DNA from 4 places in the Bradyrhizobium sp. SPXBL-02 genome. Region 3 is predicted to be linked to each of the others. Evidence: predicted binding sites of a transcription regulator. Region 3 holds the regulator's gene; each other region holds the start of a gene.
What was found. The regulator PhoB, encoded in region 3, activates phosphate uptake and scavenging genes when phosphate is short. The targets are predictions, from matches to a motif close to TGTCATNNANCTGTCAT.
Positions count from the first base shown of each region.

Region 1: ugpB (sn-glycerol-3-phosphate ABC transporter substrate-binding protein UgpB) is a predicted target of PhoB. The motif match lies at 2,180-2,196, and genes of this name have one in related genera.
Region 2: ACNJYD_RS21625 (RNA degradosome polyphosphate kinase) is a predicted target of PhoB. The motif match lies at 1,227-1,243, and genes of this name have one in related genera.
Region 4: ACNJYD_RS26405 (inorganic phosphate transporter) is a predicted target of PhoB. The motif match lies at 1,853-1,869, and genes of this name have one in related genera.

Region 1 covers NZ_CP182474.1:300,767-304,554, reverse strand. Annotated here, with positions in the region: gene ACNJYD_RS01430 (MarR family winged helix-turn-helix transcriptional regulator) at 1-65, opposite strand, end outside; gene ACNJYD_RS01425 (organic hydroperoxide resistance protein) at 221-646, shown strand; gene ACNJYD_RS01420 (CaiB/BaiF CoA transferase family protein) at 826-2,031, shown strand; gene ugpB (sn-glycerol-3-phosphate ABC transporter substrate-binding protein UgpB) at 2,250-3,566, shown strand; gene ugpA (sn-glycerol-3-phosphate ABC transporter permease UgpA) at 3,617-3,788, shown strand, end outside.
Region 2 covers NZ_CP182474.1:4,601,841-4,605,628, forward strand. Annotated here, with positions in the region: gene ACNJYD_RS21615 (CDP-alcohol phosphatidyltransferase family protein) at 1-401, shown strand, start outside; gene ACNJYD_RS21620 (chromosomal replication initiator DnaA) at 493-1,170, shown strand; gene ACNJYD_RS21625 (RNA degradosome polyphosphate kinase) at 1,315-3,504, shown strand; gene ppx (exopolyphosphatase) at 3,520-3,788, shown strand, end outside.
Region 3 covers NZ_CP182474.1:7,932,986-7,936,773, reverse strand. Annotated here, with positions in the region: gene pstA (phosphate ABC transporter permease PstA) at 1-683, shown strand, start outside; gene pstB (phosphate ABC transporter ATP-binding protein PstB) at 680-1,501, shown strand; gene phoU (phosphate signaling complex protein PhoU) at 1,513-2,229, shown strand; gene phoB (phosphate regulon transcriptional regulator PhoB) at 2,244-2,951, shown strand; gene ACNJYD_RS36875 (GcrA family cell cycle regulator) at 3,223-3,735, opposite strand.
Region 4 covers NZ_CP182474.1:5,641,863-5,645,650, reverse strand. Annotated here, with positions in the region: gene ACNJYD_RS26410 (M20 aminoacylase family protein) at 1-31, shown strand, start outside; gene ACNJYD_RS26405 (inorganic phosphate transporter) at 176-1,804, opposite strand; gene ACNJYD_RS26400 (UdgX family uracil-DNA binding protein) at 1,922-3,364, opposite strand; gene ACNJYD_RS26395 (putative DNA modification/repair radical SAM protein) at 3,364-3,788, opposite strand, start outside.

The DNA.
Region 1 (3,788 bases), 580 kb from region 3:
TAGACCGCGAAGCAGATCTGGTTGTCGAGGCGAAGCGGGTCGACCGCCGTTGATTTCCGGGCCATGACGAATCTCGTGCGTTTCTCCCATTCTGGGCCCGGCCGGCGGCGCATTCAATTGCGAACAATTAAATGTGAGACGCGCCGATTTAGATTGCGCGCAATCTAATTGCCTGCGATAAAGCTCACACCCCAACCTGGAAAGACCCGAGGAGACGAAAATGTCCGTGAACGTCCTCTACAAGACCAGCGCCAAGGCCACCGGCGGCCGCGACGGCCATGCTGCGACCCTCGACGGCGCGCTCGACGTCAAACTCACCACGCCGAAGGAGCTCGGCGGTGGCGGCGGCGCCGGCAACAATCCCGAGCAGCTGTTCGCGGCCGGCTATGCTGCCTGCTTCATCGGCGCGATGAAGTTCGTGGCTTCGCAGGGCGGCCCGAAGGTTCCGGCCGATGCCTCCGTCACCTCGACCGTCGGCATCGGCCCGCGCTCGGAAGGCGGCTTCGGCCTCGACATCGATCTTGCCGTCTCGCTGCCGGGCCTTGCCCGCGCGGAGGCCGAGGCGCTGGTCGCCAGGGCCCACCAGGTGTGCCCGTACTCCAATGCCACGCGCGGCAATGTCGACGTTCGCCTGACGGTCGTCTGATCGGCAGAACGGATTGGCTGGCCCGGGATCCCCCTCGGGCCGGCCGCTTCCGACTGAATTTGCCACCGCGCGGCATGGCAGCGCAGCCGCGCATGCGGCCCTACGCGAGGGCCCATTGCTGGCGCAAACAAACCTCGCTAGGCCTGTGCTCGAACGACCGACACAGGAGAAGCGAAGGCATGAGTTCTGAAGCCGCAACGGGTGCCATGAGCGGACTGCGCGTCATCGATCTCACGCGTGTGCTCGGCGGTCCCTACTGCACCCAGATCCTCGCCGACCACGGCGCCGACGTGATCAAGGTCGAGCCGCCCGCGGGCGACGAGGTGCGCGAATGGGGCCCTCCGTTCCACGAGGAGGATGCGGCCTATTTCGTCGGCATCAACCGCAACAAGCGCTCGATCGGCCTCGACCTCGCCTCCGAAGGCGGGCGTGTCGTGCTGCTGAAGATGCTGGAAACGGCCGACGTCCTGATCGAGAATTTCAAGCCGGGCACGCTGGAGAAATGGGGCATCGGCAACGACGTCCTCAGCAAGAAATATCCGCGCCTCGTGCATTGCCGCATCTGCGGCTTCGGCGCCGACGGCCCGCGCGGCGGCAATCCCGGCTATGACGCCATCATCCAGGCCATGACCGGCATGATCGCGGCGACCGGCTCGCCCGAGAGCGGGCCGATGCGGATCGGCGTGCCGCTGGTCGACATCACCACCGGCCTCTATGCGGCGATCGGCATCCTGATGGCGCTGTCGGAGCGGCAGCGTTCGGGCAAGGGCCAGTTCCTGGAGACGACGTTGTACGAGACCGGCCTTGCCATCATGCATCCGCACACCGCGAATTATTTCATGCATGGCAAGCCGCCCTCGCTCACCGGCAACGAGCACCCGAACCTCGTGCCCTACGCGATCTTCCCGACCAAGACCGACAACATCTTCATCGGCGTCGGCAATGACGGCACCTTCCGCAAGCTCGCCAAGGAGATCGGCAAGCCCGAGCTCGGCACCGATCCGCGCTTTGCCCGCAACAAGGACCGCATCGCCAATCGCGAGGCGCTGCGCGCCGAGCTCGCCGCCGTGTTCAGCCAGCACGAGGCCGAGCCGCTGTGCAACCGCCTGCTCGCGGCGGGCCTGCCTGCGGGGCCTGTGCAGAAGATCGACCAGGCGCTGACCAACCCGCACACGATCGCGCGCGGCGATATCATCGAGAAGGACTGGTACAAGGGCGTCGCCTCACCGATCCGGCTCGACCGCAGCAAGCCCAGCCTGCGCCGCGTGCCGCCGAAATTCAGCCAGCACGCGGCCGAGGTGCTGGGCGAGTTCGGCTACTCCAAGGCCGAGATCGACGCGATGGTCGAAAAAGGCACGGTCTGCGGTCCCGAGCGCAAGCGCTAAGGGCCTCACCCTTCCCATCAACCAATGCCGCACTGCGGCGCGCGCACGCATGTGCAGCGCGAACGGCGTTGGCTGACCGCTCCGTGTTCGCCTATTTGACGACTTCCCATTTGGCGGCGCTTGCTGCTTTCGTTTCTCCCGCTTACACAGTCATGTGAACGTCATATGGCGCTGCTAGCGCAAGCGCTTCTTAGTGACGGGCAAGGGAGGTTTTCTTGATGGCTCTTCGACATTTTGGCGCGGCTGCGGCTGTCGCGCTCGCGGTTGGTCTCGGCGCCTCGCCGGCACTTGCCGTGACCGAAATCCAGTGGTGGCACGCGATGACCGGCGCCAACAACGACGTCATCGTCAAGCTCGCCAACGACTTCAACGCCACGCAGAGCGACTACAAGGTGATCCCGACCTACAAGGGCAACTACGCCGATACGATGAACGCCGGCATCGCCGCGTTCCGCGCCGGCAACGCGCCGCACATCATGCAGGTGTTCGAGGTCGGCACCGCCACCATGATGGCCGCGACCGGCGCCGTGAAGCCGGTCTACAAGCTGATGGCCGAGACCGGCGAGAAGTTCGATCCGAAGGCCTATCTGCCCGCGATCACCGGCTACTACTCGACCTCGAAAGGCGAGATGCTGTCCTTCCCCTTCAACTCGTCGTCGACCGTGATGTGGGTCAACCTCGACGAGCTGAAGAAGGCCAATGTCGAGATCCCGAAGACCTGGCCTGAAGTGTTCGACGCCGCCAAGAAGCTGAAGGCGGCCGGCCATGCCACCTGCGGCTTCTCCAACTCCTGGGTCACCTGGGTCAATCTCGAGCAGCTGTCCGCCTGGCACAACGTGCCGCTGTCGACCAAGGCCAACGGCCTCGACGGCTTCGACACCGTGCTCTCCTTCAACGGGCCGCTCCAGGTCAAGCATCTCGAGAACCTGGTCGAGCTCCAGAAGGACAAGACCTACGACTATGCCGGCCGCACCAACACCGGCGAAGGCCGCTTCACGTCGGGCGAATGCCCGCTCTACCTGACCTCGTCGGCGTTCTTCGGCAACGTCAAGGCGCAGGCCAAGTTCGCCTTCACCGCCGTGCCGATGCCCTATTATCCGGACGCCAAGGGCGCGCCGCAGAACTCGATCATCGGCGGTGCCTCGCTCTGGGTGATGGGCGGCAAGCCGGCGGACGATTACAAGGGCGTCGCGAAGTTCCTCACCTTCCTCTCGGACACCGATCGCCAGGTCTACATCCACAAGGCCTCCGGCTATCTGCCGATCACCAAGGCGGCCTATGATAAGGCCAAGGCCGAGGGCTTCTACAAGGACCAGCCCTATCTCGAGACGCCGCTGCTCGAGCTGACCAACAAGGAGCCGACCGAGAATTCGCGCGGCCTGCGCCTCGGCAACATGGTGCAGCTCCGTGACGTCTGGGCGGAGGAGATCGAGCAGGCACTGGCGGGGAAGAAGACCGCCAAGCAGGCGCTGGACGCCGCCGTCGAGCGCGGCAACACCATGCTGCGCCAGTTCGAAAAGACCGCCGTGAAGTAAGGCGACCAGCGGCAGGCCGGTCAGCCGGCCTGCCGCTTCTCTGGGGCATCATGCAAAAGCAAGCCATTTTCCAGTCGAAGCTGTTGCCCTATGCGCTGGTTGCGCCGCAGCTCGCGATCGTCCTGATTTTCTTCTACTGGCCGGCCTTGCAGGCGGTGATCCAGTCCTTCCTGCTCCAGGACGCCTTCGGCCTCTCGACCAGCTTCGTCTGGTTCGAGAATT
Region 2 (3,788 bases), 3.3 Mb from region 3:
CCAAGCGCTTCAACATGACGAGCGAGCTGGGCGCCCTGCTTGATCCGCTCGCCGACAAGGCGCTGCTGGTCTCGATCTACATGGCGCTCGGCATCTGGGGCGCGATCCCGCGCTGGATCGTGATCCTGGTGGTCTCGCGCGACATCATGATCGTCGCCGCCGTGATCGTGTCCTGGCTGTTCGACCGGCCGGTCGAGATGAAGCCGTCGAAAGTGTCCAAGCTCAACACGGTCGCGCAAGTGGCGTTCGCAGCCCTGGTGCTGGCGGCGCTTGCCTTCGGCTTCAAGCCCGCGCCCTATGATATCATCCTGATGGGTCTCGTCACGGTCCTCACGCTCTCCTCCGTGTCGCTCTATCTCGTCGAGTGGCTGCGGCACATGAGCACGATCGAGGCCAAATGAAAGTGGAAGCGGCCTCGTAAAGGCCATCTCCGCTCGATCAAATCGAATTCTCTTCGAACCGGCCGGCGCGCCGGCATGGAGCAAAGCAAGCGTGGCAGGCCGCGTTCATCCCCGACAATTGGCGTTTGCACTTCCGCATGCGGAGAGCCTCAGCCGGGACAACTTCCTCGAAGGCCCCGCCAACGCGGCCGGTCTCGGCCTGATCGACAGCTGGCCGGAATGGCCGAACCGGATCATGTGGCTGGCGGGCCCGGAGGGCAGCGGCAAGAGCCATCTCGCCGCGATCTGGGCCGAGGACGCTGGCGCCCGTTCGACCACCGCCAATGCGCTGACCGCGGCGGCCGTGCCCGGCGCGCTCGCCACCGGCGCGCTAGTGGTCGAGGATCTCAAGGCTGGGGACTTCGACGAGCGCGCCCTGTTTCACCTGATGAATCTCGGCCGCGAGGACGGCGCCTACCTCCTCTTCACCGGGCGCGAGGCACCGGCCGCGCTTCAGATCGAGCTTCGCGACCTGCGCTCGCGCCTGCGGGCCGTTCCGGTGGTCACGCTGCTGCTGCCCGACGACCAGCTGTTCCGCGGCCTCATCGTCAAGTTCTGCGCCGACCGCCAGCTCAATGTGGACGAGAGCGTGGTCGGCTACCTCGCCAACCGCCTGGAACGGTCCTCGGCCGCCGCCCGGCGGGCCATCGAGTTGCTCGACAGCGAAGCCCTGCGGCTCGGCCGTCCCGTCACCCGGGCACTGGCCGCCGAGCTGCTCCGGGACGCCTGACCGGCTCGCAGGCCTCCCTGAAGCCCGCTTGACGCGGGGCGGCGGCGGAACATCAATGTCATCGAAACGTCATCGCTCTAACACATGCTCCCGCCGATTTTGCGCTTAAGTCGCAATTGGGTGAACTGGATGGACCGACTTCTGATGGACTCTGCGCAAGCTCTTGAAACCAAAGAGAAAGCCCCGGAAACCGAGGGCCTCCCGGCAATCGCGTCCAGCCCCGAGCGGTTCATCAACCGCGAGCTGTCCTGGCTGCATTTCAACCGCCGCGTCCTGGAGGAATCGGTCAACCCCAGCCACCCCGTGCTGGAGCGGGTGCGATTCCTGTCGATTTCGGCGAATAACCTCGACGAGTTCTTCATGGTCCGCGTTGCCGGCATCAAGGCCCAGGTGCGCGAGGGCATTGCCGAACGCAGCCCCGACGGCCTGACGCCGTCCGAGCAGCTCGCGCTGATCAACCGCACCGTCTCCCAGCTCGCCTCCGACCAGCAGGCGATCTGGCGCGACCTGCGCGGCACGCTGGCCGATGTCGGCATCGTGCTGGTCGACGGCAAGGACGTCACCAAGGCTGAACGGACCTGGATCGAGGACTACTTCCTCAACAACGTGTTCCCGCTGCTGACGCCGCTGGCGATCGATCCGGCCCACCCCTTCCCGTTCATTCCGAGCCTCGGCTTCACCATCGCGCTGCACCTCACGCGCGCCGCCGACGGCAAGCAGATGAACGCGCTGATCCGCATGCCCGGCAAGATCGACCGCTTCATCCGCCTGCCGGCGGAGGGCACGGTGCGCCTGATCTCGCTGGAACAGGCCACCGCCCTGTTCATCAATCGCCTGTTCCCCGGCTACAATCTGCACGGCCATGGCGCCTTCCGGATCATTCGCGACTCCGAGCTCGAAATCGAGGAAGAGGCCGAAGACCTCGTCCGCCTGTTCGAGACCGCGCTGAAGCGCCGCCGCCGCGGATCGGTGATCCGGCTCGAGATCGACGCCAAGATGCCGGAGGAGCTGCGCAGCTTCGTGCAGCACGCGCTCTCGGCCGCCGACGACGAGGTGTTCCTGGTCGACGGCGTGCAGGCGATGAACGAGCTCTCGCAGCTGACCCGGCTCGACCGCCCCGACCTCGAATTCACCCCTTACGTGCCGCGCCATCCCGAACGCGTGCGCGAGCATGGCGGTGACATCTTTGCCGCGATCCGGCAGAAGGACCTGATCGTCCATCATCCCTATGAGTCGTTCGACGTCGTCGTGCAGTTCCTGCAGCAGGCCACGCGCGACCCCGATGTCGTCGCGATCAAGCAGACCCTCTACCGCACCTCCAACAACTCACCGATCGTGCGCGCGCTCGCCGAAGCGGCTGAAGCCGGCAAATCCGTCACTGCACTGATCGAGCTGAAAGCGCGGTTCGACGAGGAAGCCAACATCCGCTGGGCGCGCGATCTCGAACGCGCCGGCGTGCAGGTCGTCTACGGCTTCCTCGAACTGAAGACGCACGCAAAGCTCTCGATGGTGGTGCGCCGCGAGGGCGGCAGCCTGACGACCTACGTCCACACCGGCACCGGCAACTATCACCCGGTCACCGCGCGCATCTACACCGACCTTTCCTACTTCACCTCGGACCCGACCATCGGCCGCGATGCCGCACGCGTGTTCAATTTCATCACCGGCTATGCCGCGCCGAGCGATCTGGAAAAGATGGCCGTGTCGCCGCTGACCTTGCGCAAGCGCATCATCGAGCACATCCAGGGCGAGACCGCGCATGCGCGGCACGGCCGTCCGGGCGCGGTCTGGATGAAGATGAATGCGCTGGTCGACCCCGACATCATCGATGCGCTCTACGAGGCGTCCCAGGCCGGCGTCCAGGTCGAGCTCGTGGTGCGCGGTATCTGCTGCCTCAGGCCCGGCATTCCCGGCCTGTCGGAGAACATCCGCGTCAAGTCGATCATCGGCCGCTTCCTGGAACATGGCCGAATCTACTGCTTCGGCATGGGCCAGGGCCTGCCGAGCGCGAAAGCGGCTGTGTATATCTCCTCTGCCGACATGATGCCGCGAAACCTCGACCGCCGCGTCGAGGTGCTGTGTCCGCTGCAAAATCCGACGGTGCATCAGCAGGTTCTCGAACAGATTATGGTCGCGAACCTGAAGGACAATGAGCAGAGCTGGCAGTTGTTGCCGGATGGGTCTTCAACGCGTATGAAGACCGCGAAGGGCGAGGAGCCTTTCAACGTCCACAACTACTTCATGACGAATCCGAGTCTGTCTGGCCGTGGAAAGTCGCTCAAGGAATCCTCGCCGCGTCGTCTCACGCGCCGGAACGAACGCCATCAATCCTGATCGGGGATTTGCGACGTGAAGCGGCCGCGCAAGCGCGGCTCGAGCGTCGCGGTTATCGACATCGGCTCCAACTCGGTCCGCCTCGTCGTCTACGAGGCGCTGGCGCGCAGCCTCATCCCGATCTTCAACGAGAAGACGCTGTGCGGCCTCGGACGCGAGGTGCAGAGCACGGGCCTGCTTGCGCCCGACGCCGTCGACAAGGCGCTGACCTCGCTGAAACGGTTTCGCGCGCTCTGCCGGGTGATGCAGGTCGGACGCGTGTTCGCGATCGCGACCGCGGCGTG
Region 3 (3,788 bases):
CGCCGCCCGGATCGAACGAAGGCGGTCTGCTCAACGCCATCGTCGGCTCGCTGATCATGACCGTGATCGGCGTCGGCATCGGCGCGCCGCTCGGCCTGTTCGCCGGCACCTATCTTGCCGAATACGGTCGCAACGACAAGCTGACCTCGGTGATCCGTTTCATCAACGACATTCTCCTGTCGGCGCCCTCGATCATCATCGGCCTGTTCATCTACGGGGCGGTGGTGGTGCCGATGCGCGGCTTCTCGGCGATCGCGGGCAGCCTCGCGCTCGCCGTCATCGTGATCCCGGTCGTCGTGCGCACCACGGAGGACATGCTGCTGCTGGTGCCGAATCCGCTGCGCGAGGCGGCCTCTGCGCTCGGCCTGCCGCGCTCGCTGGTGATCAAGCGCATCGCCTATCGTGCCGCGCGTTCCGGCCTCATCACCGGCGTGCTGCTGGCGACCGCCCGCGTCGCGGGCGAGACCGCACCGCTGTTGTTCACGGCGCTGTCGAACCAGTTCTTCAGCCTCGGCCTGAACAAGACGATGGCGAACCTACCTGTCACCATCAACAACTTCGTGCAGAGCCCCTACGAATATTGGAAGCAACTCGCCTGGAGCGGCGCGCTGCTCATCACCCTGACCGTGCTTGCCCTGAACATTGGCGCGCGCATCCTTGGCGCCGAGAGGACTGCAAAATGAGTGAAATGTCTGTTTCCGTCAGCGCGCCGACCGTTCATCCCGGCTCGCAGCCGCTGCCCGAGGCGCCCGCCAAGGTCACCGCGCGCAACCTGAATTTCTACTACGGTGAGCACCACGCGCTGAAGAACATCAATCTGACGCTCGGCACCAACCGCGTCACGGCGTTCATCGGCCCGTCGGGCTGCGGCAAGTCCACCCTGCTGCGCATCTTCAACCGGATGTACGACCTCTATCCGGGCCAGCGCGCCACCGGCCAGCTGCTGCTCGACCAGACCAACATCCTCGACGCCAAGCTGGACCTCAACCTGTTGCGGGCCCGGGTCGGCATGGTGTTCCAGAAGCCGACGCCGTTCCCGATGACGATCTACGAGAACATCGCCTTCGGCATTCGTCTGTACGAGAAGATCTCGAAGTCCGAGATGGACGGCCGCGTCGAGAAGGCGCTGCGCGGCGGCGCGCTGTGGAACGAGGTCAAGGACAAGCTCAATGCCTCCGGCCTGTCGCTCTCCGGCGGCCAGCAGCAGCGCCTCTGCATCGCCCGCACCGTCGCGGTGCGGCCCGAGGTGATCCTGTTCGACGAGCCTTGCTCGGCGCTCGACCCGATCTCGACCGCCAAGGTCGAGGAGCTGATCCAGGAATTGTCCGAGAACTACACGATCGCGATCGTCACCCACAACATGCAGCAGGCGGCGCGCGTCTCCGACAAGACCGCCTTCATGTATCTCGGCGAGCTGATCGAGTTCGACGACACCAGCAAGATCTTCACGTCGCCGAGCGATCGGCGCACGCAGGATTACATCACCGGCCGGTTCGGCTGAGGAGACGGAATATGGGTTCTGAACATACCGTAAAGGCCTTCGACAGCGACCTTCAGGAGCTCACTCGCCTGGTCGCCGAGATGGGCGGCATCGCCGAGCGCATGATCGTCGATTCCGTCGACGCGCTGATCCGCCGCGACGTGGCACTCGGCCAGCGCGTCGTCACCACCGACGCCGATCTCGACGCGCTGCAGAAGCGCATCGAGGAGCGTGCCGTGCTCACCATCGCCCGCCGCCAGCCGATGGCCGTCGACCTGCGCGAGATCGTCGGCGCCATGCGCGTTGCGACCGATCTCGAGCGCATCGGCGATCTTGCCAAGAACATGGGCAAGCGCGTCGCGGCGCTGGAGACGGACTTCCATCCGCTCAAGCTGTTCCGCGGCCTGGAGCACATGACCGACCTCGTGCAGCAGCAGGTCAAGAGCGTGCTCGACGCCTATGCCGCGCACGATTTGCCGGCGGCGATGGCGGTGTGGAAGGGCGACGAGGAAGTCGACGCCATCTGCACCTCGCTGTTCCGCGAGCTCCTCACCTACATGATGGAGGATCCGCGCAACATCTCGTTCTGCATCCACCTGATGTTCTGTGCCAAGAACATCGAGCGGATCGGCGACCACGCCACCAACATCGCCGAGACCGTGTTCTACATGATCGAGGGCCAGGCGATCACCGACAAGCGGCCGAAGGGCGACATGACGACCTTCGCCACGACGGTGCCGAATACCTAAGGAGCGACGACAACATGGGCGCACGCATTATGGTGGTAGAGGACGAGGAAGCTCTCACCGAGCTTCTCCGCTACAACCTCGAAGGCGACGGCTATGACGTCGAGACGGTGATGCGCGGCGACGACGCCGACACCCGCCTCAAGGAGCACATTCCCGATCTGATCGTGCTCGACTGGATGCTGCCGGGCCTGTCGGGCATCGAGCTGTGCCGGCGGCTTCGGACCCGTCCCGAGACCAAGCAGCTGCCGATCATCATGCTCACTGCGCGCGGCGAGGAGAGCGAGCGGGTACGGGGCCTCGCAACCGGCGCCGACGATTACATCGTCAAGCCGTTCTCGGTGCCGGAGCTGCTCGCGCGCGTGAAGGGTCTGCTCAGGCGCGCCAGCCCCGAGCGGCTCGCCACCGTGCTCGCCTATGGCGACATCGAGCTCGACCGCGACAAGCGCCGCGTGGCGCGCTCGGGCCGGCCGATCGATCTCGGCCCGACCGAATATCGCCTATTGGAGTTCTTCCTGGAGCATCCCGGCCGCGTGTTCTCGCGCGAGCAGCTGCTCGATAGCGTCTGGGGCCGCGACATCTATATCGATGAGCGTACCGTCGACGTCCATATCGGCCGCCTGCGCAAGCTGCTCAATCTCGGCCGCGAGCAGGACCCGATCCGCACCGTCCGCGGCGCCGGCTACGCGCTGGATGATCGCTTCGCGAAGGCCGAGCAGACGTAAGATCTGCGAGCTGTTGGTGTGGTGAGCTGCGGCTACACCCTCAACCGTCATCCCGGGGCGCGCCCAGCGCGAGCCCGGGATCTCAGCGCGAGCGCTTGCGCTCGTCGCGATCAACCACAGGACGTGGTTTGACGATGACTCGGAGTGACCATCTCGCGCAACGATCGCGCCCTGTGGTTATGGATCCCCGCCTTCGCGGGGATGGCACCGAGTGAGTTCAGCCGTCATCGTGTGACGGCTGCCGTATGTGCAGCCAACTAATTCCGCAAGCTCAGCGCGTGCTCGGCTTCGCCGGTGCGCGACGGCGGTCCGCTGCGGGCTGATAGGCCACGCGCGAATGCTGGGCGCAATAGGGCAGGCCCGAGAGCGCCTTGCCGCCGCAGAAGAAGAAATCCGGGCTCGATGGATCGCCGACCGGCCAGTGGCACGTCGCCTCGTTCAATTCCAGCAGCGACAGGCGCTGGCTCATCGGCACCACGTTGTCGTAGGTAACCGGCTCGGCTTCCACCTCGACCTCGAAGGCCTGCGCCAGCGCGGTGTTGCCGCGCGCAACGGGTCGCGTCACCCGCATCATGTGCTGCGCGGGCCGTGCCTTGCGCGGCCGCGGCGCTGCCGATGAAGGGCTCTTGGCGCGGCCGGACAGGCCGAGCCGGTGCACCTTGCCGATCACGGCATTGCGGGTCACATTGCCGAGCTCCGCCGCGATCTGGCTGGCCGAAAGTCCGGCCTCCCAGAGCTTCTTCAGCTGCTCGACGCGATCATCGGACCAGGTCAAAACCGTCATTGCACCCTTTCCCTCGCAGCGCGCCTGCCATCCTGGAGCCTTCGCCGCGATTG
Region 4 (3,788 bases), 2.3 Mb from region 3:
GCTGGTCGAGGAGCAGCTCGCGGCGTCTTAGTTCACCTCGCCCCGCTTGCGGGGAGAGGTCGGCGCGAAGCGCCGGGTGAGGGGGACTCTCCGCGAGTCCATCTGTCACCATTTTCTCGGATGGAGCCCGTCACCCCAGCCCTCTCCCCGTAACAACGGGGAGAGGGAGAGGCTCTCAGAACATCCGCGAGAAGATCACGTAGAGCGTGGCCGACAGCATGATCGCGCAAGGCAGCGTCAGCACCCAGGCCATCAGCAGGTTGCGGATCGTCGACCATTGCAGGCCCGAACCGTTCGCCGCCATGGTGCCGGCGACGCCCGACGACAGCACATGGGTGGTGGAGACCGGCAGGCCGAACACGTCGGCCGCGCCGATCGTGGCGGCGGCCACGAGCTCGGCGGACGCTCCTTGCGCATAGGTGAGATGGCTCTTGCCGATCTTCTCGCCGACCGTGATGACGATGCGTTTCCAACCGATCATGGTGCCGAGGCCGAGCGCGATCGCGACCGCGATCTTCACCCAGTTCGGGATGAACTTCGTGGCGGCGTCGAGCGATCCCTTGTAGGCGTTCAGGGTCGCAATCTCCTCCTTGTTGAGATCGTTCTCCTTGTCCTTCATCAGGAAGCGGATCGCTTCGGAGGTCATGTACATGTCGTTGCGGGTGTTGCCGACGGCTTCCGCGGGCACCTTGTTCAGCGTGCCGTATTTGGCGACCTGGTCGCCGACGTCCTTCACCAGAACCGCGAGCGAGGGATAGGTCCCCTCGTTGATGTGGCGCTGCGTGATATACTGCGTCACGGCGGGACGGGGATCGCCGATGATGCTGTGGCCGGCGCCCTTCGCCGAGATCACCCTGGCGGCGGCATCCGAGGTCTTCTGGAACTGGACGACCTGCGATTCCGGCAGCGCGCGGTTGAGCGCGTAGGCCGTCGGCACGGTGCCGATCAGGATCAGCATGATCAGGCCCATGCCCTTCTGGCCGTCGTTCGAGCCGTGCGCGAAGCTGACGCCGGTGCAGGTCGCGATCAAGAGGCCGCGGATCCACAGCGGCGGCGCCTTGTTGCCTTCAGGCGCGGAATAGAGCGCCGGGTTGCGCACGATGAACTTGAGCACGAGCAACAGCGTGGCGGCGCAGATGAAGCCGAACAGGGGCGACAGCAGCAGCGCGTAGCCGATCTCGGTCGCCTTGGTCCAGTCCACGCCCGAGGTGCCGTCGCGGCCGCGCATGACGGCGTTGGCGATACCGACGCCGATGATCGAGCCGATCAGCGTGTGCGAGGAGGAGGCGGGCAGGCCGAAGAACCAGGTGCCGAGATTCCACAGGATCGCGGCGATCAGCAGCGCGAATACCATGGCGAAGCCGGCGCTGGAGCCGACCTGGAGGATCAGCTCGACCGGCAGCAGCGAGACGATGCCGAAGGCGACCGCGCCGGAGGACAGGAGCACGCCGAGGAAGTTGAAGAAGCCCGACCACATCACCGCGACCTCGGCCGGCAGCGAATGGGTGTAGATCACGGTCGCCACCGCATTGGCGGTGTCGTGGAAGCCGTTGACGAATTCGAAGCCGAGCGCGATCAGGAGCGCGATGAACAGAAGGATGTAGGGCAGATAGGTCGTCACCCGCGTGCCGGTGGCGTTGACGTCGACATAGATGCTGTAGGCGACGAACAGCAGGCCCGCGGCGAGGATGCCGAAGAACAGGATCATCGTCAGCGGATTGAAGCCCTTGTCGAGATTTGGCCGTGAGGCCGGCTGGATCGGCGCGGGATCGGCTACCGCGCGGTCAAATGCTACATCGGTCATATCTGGACGCCCCTTAACTTTCAGGTCCAGGTATTGTCCGCGATGGATTTGAAGGCTGGATGACAACCGACGCGCGAAAGCCGTTTTCCTGCAAGTATGCCGTCGTCCTGCCAGTGCCTAGGCCGCCCGCGCGGCCTTCTTCTGCAAGCCGGCGGCGATCTTCAAGTCCTCGACAAAGCGTCGATACTCCAGCACCTTGGCTTCGGGATCGGGCAGCCGCAGCAGATAGGACGGATGCACCGTCACGAGCGCTTTGCGTCCGTCGGGAAGATCGATCAACCGGCCGCGGTTCTTGCCGATCGGAGTGATCTTGCCGAACACGCTTTGCGCGGCGGTGGCGCCCATCGCGACGATGAGATCCGGCTGGATTGCTGAAACTTCCCGCTCATACCATTGCCGGCACGCCCGGATCTCCGGGGTGTTCGGCTTCTGGTGCAGGCGGATCTTTCCGCGCGGCACGAATTTGAAGTGCTTCACCGCGTTGGTGACATAGACCTTCTTGCGGTCGACGCCGGCTTCCTCAAGCGCACGGTCGAGCATCTGGCCGGCCGGACCGACGAAGGGGTGACCGGCGAGGTCTTCCTTGTCGCCGGGCTGCTCGCCGACCAGCATGATGTTGGCATTCTCGGGGCCTTCGCCGAACACGGTCTGCGTCGCGTCCTTGTAGAGATGGCAGGCGCGGCAATGGGCGGCTTCCTCGCGGAGCCCATCGAGATCGTCGGCAGCTGGCTTGCGTTTCATCGGAGCCTCCGGCCGCTTCTGAGGCTTATGCGGATCGGTTGCGGCATTGGCGATCATGGCACCGGTCATGCGTTCGGCGTCCTCGATCAAGGGCTTAATGATCGAAGCCTCGGGCAGGTTCCTCCAATATTTCTTCGGCATCTCGGCCTGCATCGCCTTCACCTTGAGCCGGGCCGGATTGAAGATGCTGGCATAGTAGCGCCGCCAGGTTTCCTCGAGCCGGTCTTCGCCCGGCGCCTCGCTCTTGCTGACGCCCGGCGTGAACGAGAGCGCGTGGCCGTCCCAATGCGCGCAGAGGTCCGGGGTCAGGATCGACCAGGGCATGTCGGCAAAACGCTTGGCGAAGAACGGCGCGGCGAGCTCGACGATGTGATGCTCCGGCTCGAACCATGCGACGTAATGCGCCTGGCGTTCCCGGCCGATCTCGCGGAAGCGCACGAAGGCATGCATCTTGTGCTCGTCGCGATAGACCGCTTTCGCCATGGCCGTGACCTGCGCGACATCGGGGTCTGTCGCGACCTCGATGAGATCGTGGTTGTCCTTCAGCCGGAACAGCAGGCGATAGAGGATCGCAAAGCGCTCGCCGTCGCGGTGCAGGATCGCCGCCTTCGCGAGCTCGACGAATTTTGCCGAGACATTGAAGGTGCTGTCGTTCACCTCGAGGATCGGAGACGGCGCGGGCGGCGCGAACAACTCCGCTTCGCCGCCTTGCACGGTCCAGGTGACATCGCTGGGTGGCACGTGGTGAAGCACGAGGCTCCGCGCGGCTTTGCGCCAGCCGTCGAAATCGGTTTCGGTGTCGAGGGTGATGTACTGCATCAGAAGCCAAATCCCAGTTGAGTTGCTTTGGGCTTGAATCGTTCGATCAGCCCGGCAGCGTCGAGCCGGTGTGGGGCGGGGCGGTGATCGCTGAGGACGATGAACGGCAGCACCTTGCTGCGGGGCACATGCAGCCGCGCGAGATCGGCGAGGCGGATCGTGGTGGTTCGCCGCGTCGCGATGATGCGTTCGACCGTCCTGGTGCCGAACCCCGGAACGCGCAGCAGCTCCTCGCGGCTGGCGCGGTTGACGTCGAGCGGGAAGCGGTCGCGGTGGCGCAGTGCCCAGGCGAGCTTGGGATCGATGTCGAGCGGCAGCATGGCGCTGTCGTCGACGATCTCGCCGACATCGAAGCCGTAGAACCGCATCAGCCAGTCGGCCTGGTAGAGCCGGTGCTCGCGCAGCAGCGGCGGCGCCCGCAGGG